DNA from 2 places in the Heyndrickxia sp. FSL K6-6286 genome. Region 2 is predicted to be linked to the other one. Evidence: riboswitches for the same ligand, from Rfam matches in the RefSeq annotation. Region 2 holds a riboswitch; the other holds the start of a gene.

Region 1 (6,282 bases), 390 kb from region 2:
GGCTTTTAGAAAATGTTATGTAAGCAATTCAGCTTTAAAAAATAGTAATGGGACAGCTTTATAAACTGTCCCAGAACTAGTAAAAAATGAGATTTTCCAATTAAATTGTTAAAAACCTTCAAAACTTATACCATATTCTGCACCTGCAACGGCCATTCTTCTTGATTTAGAAGCATTTCCCAAAATAAAAATTCAAAACGAGAGGTCGTTTGAAAATGATTTTCTAAAATTGTTAATTCTCTTTCGGGTTTTTCAAAGGTTAATTCATCCATGAGTTGAATTAACCACTTTGCTAGGGCTCCAAATTCATCAGATGAATAAGCCTTAATCCAATTTTTATAAGGATTTGTTTCCAATTCATTATGGTAATTACTATATAATTTCTTTCCAATCTCCCAATAGTCCCATGCACAAGGAAGAAGGCATGACACCAATTCTGCTAAAGTACCGTTATGGGCCACATTTAACATATAATTGGTATACGCTAAATTAATTGGAGTTGGTTCTGATTGTTCCAACTCTTCCTCACTTATCCCAAATGATTTAGCATATGAACGGTGAACATCCATTTCAAAATGAAGAGTTTCATGCAGTAAGACAGAAAATTGTTTCATAATCTCAATACTAGTTGCCTTTTGTGCCCCTATAGCAAAAAGCTTGGAATACTCAATTAAATAAACATAATCCTGTTTCAGATAGAAAGAAAATAATTCTTTTTCGAGTGTCCCTCGACCAATTCCTTGCACAAATGAATGGTGAAAATTTTGGTGCCAAATAGGTTCAACCTTTTTATAAAGTCTGTCTGTAAATCGTTCTGTTTGAATTCTTTCCATTTTTCCCCCTCTTTTCATATGATTATTTGAAACTATTCCGTAACATTTGTGCAGCAGATTTTGGATCATCCGCTTTCATAATCGCCGAAACTACGGAAATACCAGATACTCCTACATTTGATAACTGATGAACATTTTCTAATGATATCCCTCCAATCGCAACTGCAGGAATATGAATGGCTTGAACAATCTTTCTTAAAGTCGCAAAAGACATAGTGATCGCATCAGGTTTTGTAGTTGTCGGAAAAACAGTACCAACACCGATATAATCAGCCCCTTCCTTTTGTGCAACCAATGCTTGTTCCTCAGTTTGAACAGAAACACCGACAATCATTGAGTTGGGTATTATTTTTTTCACTTCCACTAAGGGGAGATCTTTTTGTCCAATATGTATTCCTTCTGCATTGACTGCCAATGCGATGTCCACACGATCGTTAATGATTAATGGAACATCAAATTTTGCTAGAAGTTGTTTAAGTTTTATTGCCTTTTCAAAAAAGATTTTTCCTTCTGAGTGTTTTTCTCGAAGTTGCACAGCAGTGACTCCACCTAGCACCGCTTTTTCAACAATAGGAAGCAATTCCTCTTCGGACGTTTGTTCATCTGTAACAAGATACAGTTGATAATCAATATTCATGTATTCTCACCTCAAGATTAAATGTTTCAGCATTCATCAGATCAATTTCGTCTATAAGTTTTGCTTTAAATGTTCCTAGACCTTCATTCAGTTTCAGATGTTGTTTTGCCCTTTGACCCGCTATTGACATGACAGACATTCCAACCATCGTAGCATTTAAAGGGTCTTCACTTACTGCAGCAAAACTTGCAATGATAGAACCTGACATACAGCCAGTACCTGTTATTTTTGTTAATATTTCATCACCATTTTGCAGGATGAATGTTCGTTTTCCATCTGAAATGACATCTTCCTTGCCACTTATCCCAATTGAACACTTATATTTTTCCGCTGCACGATTCGCTATTTCTATCGGAGAAACTGAAACTTCACCTGCATCTACTCCTTTCGTTTGACTACTTCCACCAATTAACGCATGAAGCTCACTTACATTCCCACGTATGATATCCATTTTGACCTGATCTAATAGAATCTGTGATTTACTTGTTCGAAAAGAAGTTGCACCTACACCAACAGGATCAAATATTACAGGTATCCCTTTACGATTTGCAGCACGGCCAGCACGAATCATAGATTCAAAAACCTGTTCATGAATGGTTCCAAAGTTTATCACTAGTGCATCTGCTAACTGGATCATCTCTTCCATCTCATTCGTTTCTGTTGCCATTACAGGTGATCCCCCAATTGCAAGTGTCACATTGGCACAATCATTGATGGTTACTGTATTCGTAATATGATGAATAAGTGGCTTCGACTCTTTTACTCTATTAAATAATTCTTTGATATTATTCACTATAACTCCCCCTTATTTTCCTCTCTTTCTACTAAACCAGCTTTCTCATAAATATCAAAAAAATGATGGGTAGGACCATGACCAGATCCAATATTAATGCTATATTGAATTGCTTTTGTAATATAGGATTTACCTGCTTTAACAGCCTCCTGCAAAGAGTATCCTTTGGCTATATACGCTGTAATTGCGGAGGATAAAGTACAGCCGGTCCCATGAACATTCTTCGTATGAATTCGTTTCCCTTTTAACCATGTGAATTGCATGCCATCGAAAAATAAATCATTGGGATCTCCTTCAAGATGTCCTCCTTTTAGGAGGACAGATTTTGCCCCAAGCTCTTTTAAATTTCTACATGCTTGATACATATCCTCAATATTTTCAATCTTAGTATTAGTTAAACATTCCGCTTCTGGAATATTAGGAGTTACAAGTGTTACCACTGGAAGCAATTTTTCCTTTAAGGATTGTATAGCATCCGTCAATAAAAGATGATGTCCTCCCTTTGAAACCATTACAGGGTCTAGAATTATCTGTTTTGGTTTATACTTGTTGAGTTCTTCAGCCACATTTTTTACAATTTCCGCTGATCCAAGCATGCCAATTTTCACAGCATCCACCGGTAAATCCTCAAATATTGCTGCAATTTGATCACGAATGATCGAAATATCCAGCATCTGAACCGATCGTACCTCAACAGTATTTTGCGCTGTAACAGCTGTAATAACAGACATTCCATACACACCTAATGCAGAGAATGCTTTCAAATCGGCTTGTACTCCTGCTCCTCCACCTGAATCAGAGCCTGCGATTGTAAGAGCTGTTTTCATAGATGATTCCCCCTATTATTTTGTTTTTGAATAATATTTTGATAAAAACAATGCCAATAATTGCACCGCCTAAGGAACTGATTATGAAAGACGGTACAAACCCGAATAAGGCAACTTTATTCCCTAAAAGCAGAGTTGCAATCGGATAGGCAGCGAGCGCACCAAGAATCCCTGTTCCAGTTACCTCTCCAATAAATGCCCATATAAGCTTTTTGGTTTTAAAAAATAGAAAGCTTGCTAAAAAAGCACCAATCATACTCCCTGGGAAAGCAAAAATAGAACCAGTTCCATTCATATTTCGAAGTAATGAAACGATGAATGACTGTGCTACGGAATAAACCGGGCCAAGCAATACAGCAGTCAAAACATTAGCCATATGTTGTACAGGAAAAATTTTCGCAAACCCTACTGGAATAAACACGATATTACTTGTTAGTGTAGTAATCGCAATAATTATTGAAGTCAATGTTAGTTTTCTAGTTTTAGACATTGAATCACCCCCCTTTCCCTTAAGAACTTTCGAAATTTGTTTAATTTCGATAAGAGCTGGCAAATCAAGAACGTTGTAATTTTGAAAACGAAGATAAATTCTTTTTTCTCCACAACAGAAAAACCACTTTCCTAAAAAGAAAGCGGTTATATCCCATAAAAAGACAACCTAAAAAATAGGTTTGGACCGCTTCCCTACGCCGGCATCACCCGGATCAGGTTTAAAGGGTATCAATCTTCTTTGATCTCTCTCAGCCAAACTCGGCTCCCCTAGCAGAATCTATATTTTATTGTTATAAGGCATAAAAAAACCGCCCTAGATATAAGGACGGACTGATTTTCACGGTTCATCGCACCGAAAAATACAGCCACTTCCTTACGCCAGCATCAACTGGATCAAGTTCAAAGGGTCCAGAACCTCTGTCTCAGTCTTCTTAAAAGACTCCCCTAGTGATCAATTTCATTTAATTAAACCCATCTTAGCATATTCTGGATAAAAATCAATCATTTTCATTAGAAAGTTAAAATAATAGACTATACATCCATGACTAATGTATCAATCTTTTTACGTATTTTCATTTTCTCTGTTTTACTCTTCATTCAAACCTTCTATCTCATTCATTGTCATGAATATTAGCTTTTTCAACAGTAATGAAATAATTTTTTCCTTCCATAATTTTTTAATTCTATTATAGAGTGCACAGCAGTCCTTCTGTATCCTCAATCACTTTGTTTACATTTAGAACGAATGCCTTACCCCATTAGAGGTATGTGTAAATGAGTATAAAAAATGCCTCTTATTCTTTTTTTAGTTGTAACCAAACTCCTTTCCACCCCTATTGATAATAAATTTAGCTTAAATTACATCTAAAAATATTTTTATATGATTTAAAAATAACTGAATAATGTTAATATTATTCTAAAATGATGAAGTTCATATCTAGTTAATCAAAAATTTAGGGAAGTGATTCGATTGAACCAAATAATATTACAAAAATTAGGAACTGCCGATCCTATCTTACAACAACTAATGAAACTTATTGGTCCGCTCAATATAAAAATAAGTGATGATCCCTATCAAGCATTATTACGATCAATAGTCGGACAGCAATTATCTTCAAAGGTTGCTTCCGTTTTAAATGAGCGGCTAAAAAAATTGACGAATTCCAATCTCTCACCGGAGACTATTTTAGCATTATCAGATGAGCAGTTAAGAGAGATAGGTATATCCTACCGAAAGATTTCGTATATACGAGATTTATCCGAAAAAATTACTAAAAAGGAGCTACTATTTGAGCAATTTTCATACATGGGGAATGAAACGGTAATACAACAATTAACACAAGTCAAAGGAATTGGTCGTTGGACAGCGGAAATGTTTCTCATCTTCTCACTAGGTAGACTCGATGTATTATCCCTACTAGATATTGGTCTCCAACGTGGTGTCAAATGGCTTTATTCAGTTTCAAAAGAATCAGATGGTAAAAAACTTTTAGAAGAAAAAGGAAAAGCATGGGCACCTTATCAATCGATTGCCTCGCTATACTTATGGGAGGTGGTTAACCAAGAATATGTCGTTTCCTATCCTTCATTTGAGGAATACTTGAGATCTAATTAAATCTACGATTTATTTATAATTATTTTCAATGGATCTCACTTTTTACTGATTATAAAAAAGGGTTGTCTGATGAAAAGATATTGCTACCAGACAACCCTATTTCTATTTTCAGTTTAACATTTTAGAACAAAATATCAGTTATCAAAATAATAACAAAGTAAAGAACCATTGCTGCTAAACCAATAGGAAAAGCAAATCGTGCATATTCTCCACTTGTAATTTTCAGTTTACCAGCAGCTATAATATTGGGTATATTTCCAGGAATAAGCATTCCCCCACTAATGAGGAGACCCATTAAGATATCTTTGATCGTAGTATCATTCATAGCAGGACTTATTTCCGCTGCAGCCAATGTCGCATTATCTAAAACAGCAGAGAGCATATTAATCCAATACATAATTAAAGGACTTAAATCAAGTAAGTACGCTTCAATAAATGGTTCAAAACCAGCACCAAGAAATGTTAAAGCCATTACAAATAAATAAATCTTTAAACTGCGAATAATAATCTCCGCATAGGACTCAGTCTGTGTGCCTGTATCTGCTTTTACACTACCCGTTTCATTCTCTTTAGATCCTGCTAATTCACTTGCGGCAGCTATTTCAGATTTCCAGGCAGGTTCATTTAATCTACCACCCGGTTTCACTGCAAAAGCGGCGATAATTCCAAAAACAATCACTGCTGGAATAACAGAAGTTCCAACTAATTTAAGGAGATAAAAGAAATCTTCATCCAATTTACTTACAACAATTGTAGAAAGTGGTTCACCAATTGGAGTTAACACTGCCCCCAGACCGATTGCAAAACATGCTAACACAACGAGACGAATCTCGGATTTTCGGTCCAATCGTAATACACTAATGACCGCAACTAGGATGATAGCTGCTACAATTGCTGTAATAATACTTGATACAATTCCAAGAACGATGACAAAAAGTGCAATAAATAAGCGATATGGCATTACTGAGCTAATCCACAGGATTCCTTTCTCAATCGGTCGTTGGAACCAGCGAAAAACTAATCCGGCTATGAGTACTGCAAGAGTAATGTTAATCGGATGGATGATTGCTTCTTTAACAAGTGAC
Region 2 (6,282 bases):
TCTGAACGGTTGACTTGAGGGTTGATAAATGTATGGGTAAATGTCAAATCATTTTCCATTGCATCTTCATATATTTGGCGTATATTGATATGGTAATGTTGATTTTCTTCCTTAAAAATTTCCTCTGCCACACCTAGACTCATTATTCCAGTATTAATATAATCAGGTGAGCGACCTAGTAAACCTGCATTTAATTTTGCCAACTTTTGCGTAGCAATTGATCTTTTCTTTAAATCTTCTATTGTTTTAGGTTGTTGGTATGAAAAATTCACTCTACTATTCGTTCTTTCAGAAAAAAATGTAAATTCTTCACAATGTTCAACTTGATAATCATATAATTTAGCTTTCATTGCTAATACGCCACTGAAAGCAGGGTGTGCCGAGATTTTTCCAGTTATTCTTTTTCCATCCACCCACACCTCATTATTTAAACCATCAATTCTTTTAATGAAATCATCTCCATTTAAAGACAATTTTACCACCCCACTTTTATGAATAATAAATTGTATGCTTGAATTTAAACCGGACTACCCAGTGAAATTTATAAAATAAAAAAGGCTGTCTATTTAAGGGTCCGACATCACATAAATACGTAATCTTTTAGAACAAAATTCTTATTAGATATCGTATGGTGATGTCAGACCCAATCTTTAGGCAACCTTTTTATCGTTTTTATGCATATAACATTTTTAATTGATGTTGAATTTCGTCATTTTCTAGATATTCATCATAGGTCATTTCTTTATCAATAATGCCATTTGGTGTAATTTCTATGATTCGATTGGCAATGGTTTGAAAAAATTGATGGTCATGTGATGCAAAAATCATTGAACCTTTAAAACGTATTAAACCATTATTAACTGCTGTAATGGATTCCAAATCAAGATGGTTTGTTGGCTCATCTAGTAATAAGACATTGGCTCCACTAAGCATCATTTTTGAAAGCATGCAGCGAACTTTTTCACCACCCGATAGAACATTGGCCTTTTTCATCACTTCTTCACCAGAGAAAAGCATTCTTCCTAAAAATCCTCTTAAGAAGCTTTCACTTTGATCATTAGGGGAGTACTGACGTAACCAATCTACTAAAGTCAATTCGCCATTTTCAAAATAACTTGTGTTATCTTTAGGGAAGTATGATTGAGAGGTTGTGACACCCCATTTATATGTTCCGCTATCGGGTTCCATTTCTCCAGCCAAAATCTTAAATAAAGTAGATTTTGCTAATTCATTATGACCTACTAATGCGATTTTATCATCTTTATTCATTGTAAAACTAATATTATCGAGTACCTTAACACCATCGATAGTCTTTGATAGTTCTTCTACACGGAGAAGATCATTTCCAATTTCACGATCCGGTGTAAAATGTACATATGGATATTTCCTTGAAGATGGCCTGATATCGTCCAAGGTAATTTTGTCTAAAAGCTTTTTACGTGAAGTGGCTTGTTTCGATTTAGATGCGTTTGCACTAAATCTGGCAATAAAGCTTTGTAATTCCTTAATTTTTTCTTCCTTTTTCTTGTTCGCTTCTTGGGCCATTTTTTGTGCTAATTGGCTAGATTCATACCAAAAATCATAATTTCCAACATATAATTGAATCTTACTGAAATCAAGATCTGCTATATGCGTACAGACTTTATTTAAGAAATGACGATCATGCGATACGACAATAACTGTATTTTCAAAGTTGATTAGAAATTCTTCTAACCACTGTATTGCTTTTAAGTCTAGATGGTTTGTTGGCTCATCTAGAAGTAAAATATCAGGCTTCCCAAAAAGAGCTTGTGCAAGTAATACTTTTACCTTTTCCGCACCTGTTAACTCTGCCATTTTTTTTGAATGAAGCTCTTCATCTATGCCGAGTCCTTTTAAAAGGATTGCTGCTTCTGACTCAGCTTCCCAACCATTTAATTCCGCAAATTCACCTTCAAGCTCCGCAGCTCTCATTCCATCTTCGTCGCTGAAATCAGCTTTCATGTATATTGCATCTTTTTCTTGCATAACTTCGAATAGACGTGTATGTCCCATAATAACGACTTTTAAAACTTCTTCTTCTTCAAATTCAAAGTGGTTTTGCTTTAAGATAGCAAGTCTTTCGCCTGGTGTTATATGCACATCACCAGTTTGAGGCTCAAGCTCACCAGATAATATTTTAAGAAATGTTGATTTCCCAGCACCATTTGCACCAATAAGTCCGTAACAGTTTCCAGGTGTGAACTTAATATTAATATCTTCAAAAAGTTTACGTTCACCGAATCGTAAGCCTACATTATTTACAGTAATCAAAGACAAATACCTCCAAAAGAATAATATCTTATTAATTATACCATGAGTTGATTAAAAAAGGGAAAAGTCAGTTATTGAAAGGGATGCAGTTGTTTCTCTAAAAAAAAATGCCTTTCATAATAATTAAAATTGTTGTACAATGTTAATGAAAATTTAATGAACGTTACCACAAGGGGAGCATTTTTTTGCTGAGAGTGAACATATTTGTTCTGACCCTTTGAACCTGTTAGTTAGTACTAGCGTAGGGATGTGGATTGAATAATGGATTGCTTTTTTTACAATATGCAATCGTTTATTCCCCCTTTTGCGGTGCGTTTCTTTAAAAACACTATAGAGGGGGATTTTTTTTATGAAAAAATTTAGTTTGCTAACTTTGATCGAGATTTCATTATGTGCTGCTTTTGCGTTTGTGTTAGATTTATTACCATCTATAAAACTAAGCTCAGCGATTTCAGTTTCCTTTGCTATGGTTCCTATTTTCATTCTTGCTTTTCGATGGGGTGTGAGAGCAAGCTTTGTCGGAGGATTGTTATGGGGACTACTTCAAATTGTTTTGGGAGATGCAGCAGATGATATATTAACTCCCGTTCAAGGGTTCATAGAATTTTTTATTGCCTTTTCTTTTATTGGTCTAGCAGGTCTATTTAGGTCATTTATTCAAGCGAATATTCATGAAGGTAATAAAGGAAAGACAATTTTCTTAGTTGTAGTTGCAACGTTTATTGGCAGCATTGGTCGTTATTTTTGGCATTTTTTAGCTGGGATGATTTTTTGGGGTAAATTTGCACCAGAAGGGCAATCGCCATTCTTATATTCATTAATTGCTAATGGAACAACAATGCTTCTATCAGGTCTTTTATGTGCAATTATTTTAAGTATCATCATTACGATGAGCCCAAGACTTGTTAAAAGATTTGCTTAATCAAGCATAATCAAAAATCAATTTTCTAAAATTCTACTTATATTGTAAATCGGGGTAGATTTATACAATTGATTTTTGCTGTTACCTGCAATAACAATAAACAATGAAATACGAAGGGACGCTTTGGATAGTACATAAATCAAAGCGTCTTTTTTTATGTATACATATCTCATTTATAAATTCTCATTCTGTTGCTTTATTTCGTCTCCAGCTATGTTGGTATTTGCCTCTTCTAATTGTTTATGATCAGCCACTGAATGACCAGGATAATATTTTTTTTGGTTTTTGGTACTCATTGCTGTATTTATCGTGATTTTTGGCTGCTTTGGTGTATCTGTTAATCTTTTGTCTTCATATGATTCAGTCATTAAGTTTAATTCACCTTTCTGTTTTAGTAAGTAGCTTTGAGTATTATTTACTTAATATATGTAAAAATTCATCCGTGGCGATAAAAAAGAATACATGAAATTTCTTCCTTTGGTTAAAAATAGAAAGTATATAATTGCATTTGGAGGAAGATTAGATGCCAAACGAAGAAGTGAAAATGCCACAATTTCCTGAACCGATATGGAAACAAGGGATGGATATTCCTGGTTATTCCGAGTTGCTAGAGGATATCGAGGTAGATGTAGCAATTGTTGGAGGCGGTATTACTGGTATCACCACGGGTTATCTTTTAACAAAGGAAGGGTTAAAGGTAGCCATTATCGAAGCTGGAGAATTATTGAATGGAACGACGGGACACACAACTGCCAAAGTCACAGCACAGCATGGTTTAATCTATGATGAATTAATTCAAAATCTAGGAAAAGAACAGGCAAGACTTTATTATGAGGCGAGTACGGAAGCCATACAATTTATTAAAGAAACTATTAAAGAACATGGGATTGAATGTGACTTTAGTGAAGAAGATGCCTATATTTTTACAAATAGTGAGGAGTATATACCAAAATTGAAAACCGAAGAGCAAGCTTATAAGGAATTAGGGATTAATGGTGAATTGGTTGAACAATTGCCTATTGATTATTCCGTGAAAGCTGCATTAGTGATGAGAAGCCAGGCTCAATTTCATCCAATAAAATATTTAAAACCGCTTATTGAGTATATCCAGCAATCTGGAGGACTAATATTCGAGCATACAACAGCTACAGATGTAGATTATGCAGAATATCCTATTGTTATCACGAGAGGTGGACCAAAGGTAAAATGTAAATATGTATGTGCATGCTCTCATTTTCCGTTTTACGACGGTCTCGGGTTTTATCCAACAAGAATGTATGCTGAAAGATCTTATCTTATTGCTGTGAAAACAGAAAAAGACCCTCCACCTGGTATGTATATTAATGCTGAACAGCCAACAAGATCTTTTCGCCGTATGAATTATCAGGGGGAGAATGTTCTGTTGGTAGGCGGTGAAAATCATAAGACAGGCCAAGGGATTCCTACCATTCAGCATTACGAGGCTATTGAAGAATATGCACAAACGACCTTTGGAATCAAGGATTTCTTATTTCGTTGGTCTGCTCAAGATTTAACGACTCTAGACAAAGTACCCTATATTGGTCGAATTACCAGCAATCACGATAGAATACTTGTCGCAACAGGTTTTAGGAAATGGGGGATGACCAATAGTACTGTTTCCGCATTATTAATAAGAGACATCATTAGGGAGAAGGAAAATCGATTTGAAGAATTGTTCTCTCCTTCGCGATTTAATGCTGATCCAAGTGTAAAAGAATTTATTTCAACGAATTTTGATGTGGCTAAGCATTTAGTGGAAGGAAAATTAGAATACCCACTTAGAGATATAGATGATTTAGAAAAGGATGAAGGCTCAGTTGTTAATGTGAATGGCAAGCGAGCAGGAGCTTATCGTGATTCAGAGGGGAAAATATATGTAGTTGATACTACCTGTACACATCTAGGCTGCGAAGTGGAATGGAATTCTGGAGATCGTACTTGGGATTGTCCATGTCATGGTTCTAGGTTCTCGATCGCTGGAGATGTAATAGAAGGACCAGCAGAGACATCTTTAGAAAAAATTGATTTAGAATAATTAGATGGAGCATCACATTGGTGGTGCTCTTTACATTTGAAAATTAGGCCTTTTTATTTAATGTAGGGATTTGTACTAAGTATTATCTATGTATTTGTTTTCTTAAGGCTAGCAAATACAGATATAATTAGATTGAAACTTTTTTAAGGAAAATACGTAAATATTAATGAATGAATAATCTAAATGAGAGAAGGAATTTGATATGAGTGAAAAAGGATGTATAAAGTGTGGAAGTCAAAATGCTGGTCAAAAGGATGTAGCGATGACAGGTACGGGCTTATCTAAAATGTTCGACATTCAAAATAACCAATTTACAGTTGTGTATTGTAAAAACTGCGGTTACTCGGAATTTTATAATAAACAAGCATCCACCGGCTCCAACATACTTGACTTTTTCTTTGGCGGTTAATATATATAAGAGCCTGACTCCAAGTAAACACTCATTTTTCTGAACAGACAAGTATGGAGTCAGGATCTTAATTTGGTTGCCTATATTTTTATTTACTATTGCTTGCCCAGTCTGTGAACGTACCACTTCCATTACAACCAGGGCATTCAATGGAAGTTGAATAATAATATTCACTCAATGCAAGATGATTAATTCCTTTTCCTCGGCAATCTGGGCAAAAGCCCTTTGATTCCATATTAGCTAGCATTTTTTCATGCCGGTTGCTAGCCCATTCCTGAAATGTATTTAAAAGTCCCATCCATTTCACCTCTAATTTTGTTATTACTACTATGGTGTGAAATGAATGTGAAATTTATACAAATCCCCACTATAAGCGCAATTCAATAAGTGGTTTTGTATATTTTTTTATTAAATAACTTCCTAATATTAAACAGATAGAGATGGAAAACAAAATTAACAATAAATAATTTTGCGCAAATGCTGCAAGTGATTCATCAGATACAAATGTTTCGATTATTTTAATAATAAATCCATGTAATAAATAGATATACAAGGTACGTTCACCAATGACAGTAAACTTAGATCCACCGGAAGGAACTAATG

The links. A riboswitch is a leader RNA that binds a small molecule or an ion and turns the genes downstream of it on or off. The one in region 2 is predicted to bind thiamine pyrophosphate.
Region 1: linked by a shared signal. The riboswitch ahead of thiW (energy coupling factor transporter S component ThiW) and the one ahead of thiT (energy-coupled thiamine transporter ThiT) in region 2 are both predicted to bind thiamine pyrophosphate.

The regions. Positions count from the first base shown of each region.
Region 1 covers NZ_CP152029.1:2,713,375-2,719,656, forward strand. Annotated here, with positions in the region: gene MHI39_RS13685 (hypothetical protein) at 1-23, shown strand, start outside; gene tenA (thiaminase II) at 126-833, opposite strand; gene thiE (thiamine phosphate synthase) at 856-1,470, opposite strand; gene thiM (hydroxyethylthiazole kinase) at 1,460-2,263, opposite strand; gene thiD (bifunctional hydroxymethylpyrimidine kinase/phosphomethylpyrimidine kinase) at 2,263-3,090, opposite strand; gene thiW (energy coupling factor transporter S component ThiW) at 3,059-3,580, opposite strand; TPP riboswitch at 3,755-3,861, opposite strand; TPP riboswitch at 3,936-4,038, opposite strand; gene MHI39_RS13715 (DNA-3-methyladenine glycosylase) at 4,553-5,197, shown strand; gene MHI39_RS13720 (DUF1646 family protein) at 5,319-6,282, opposite strand, start outside.
Region 2 covers NZ_CP152029.1:2,321,704-2,327,985, forward strand. Annotated here, with positions in the region: gene hpaB (4-hydroxyphenylacetate 3-monooxygenase, oxygenase component) at 1-473, opposite strand, end outside; gene MHI39_RS11690 (ATP-binding cassette domain-containing protein) at 673-2,292, opposite strand; TPP riboswitch at 2,454-2,557, shown strand; gene thiT (energy-coupled thiamine transporter ThiT) at 2,642-3,214, shown strand; gene MHI39_RS11700 (hypothetical protein) at 3,388-3,582, opposite strand; gene MHI39_RS11705 (FAD-dependent oxidoreductase) at 3,738-5,270, shown strand; gene MHI39_RS11710 (zinc ribbon domain-containing protein) at 5,473-5,679, shown strand; gene MHI39_RS11715 (hypothetical protein) at 5,768-5,977, opposite strand; gene MHI39_RS11720 (acyltransferase family protein) at 6,047-6,282, opposite strand, start outside.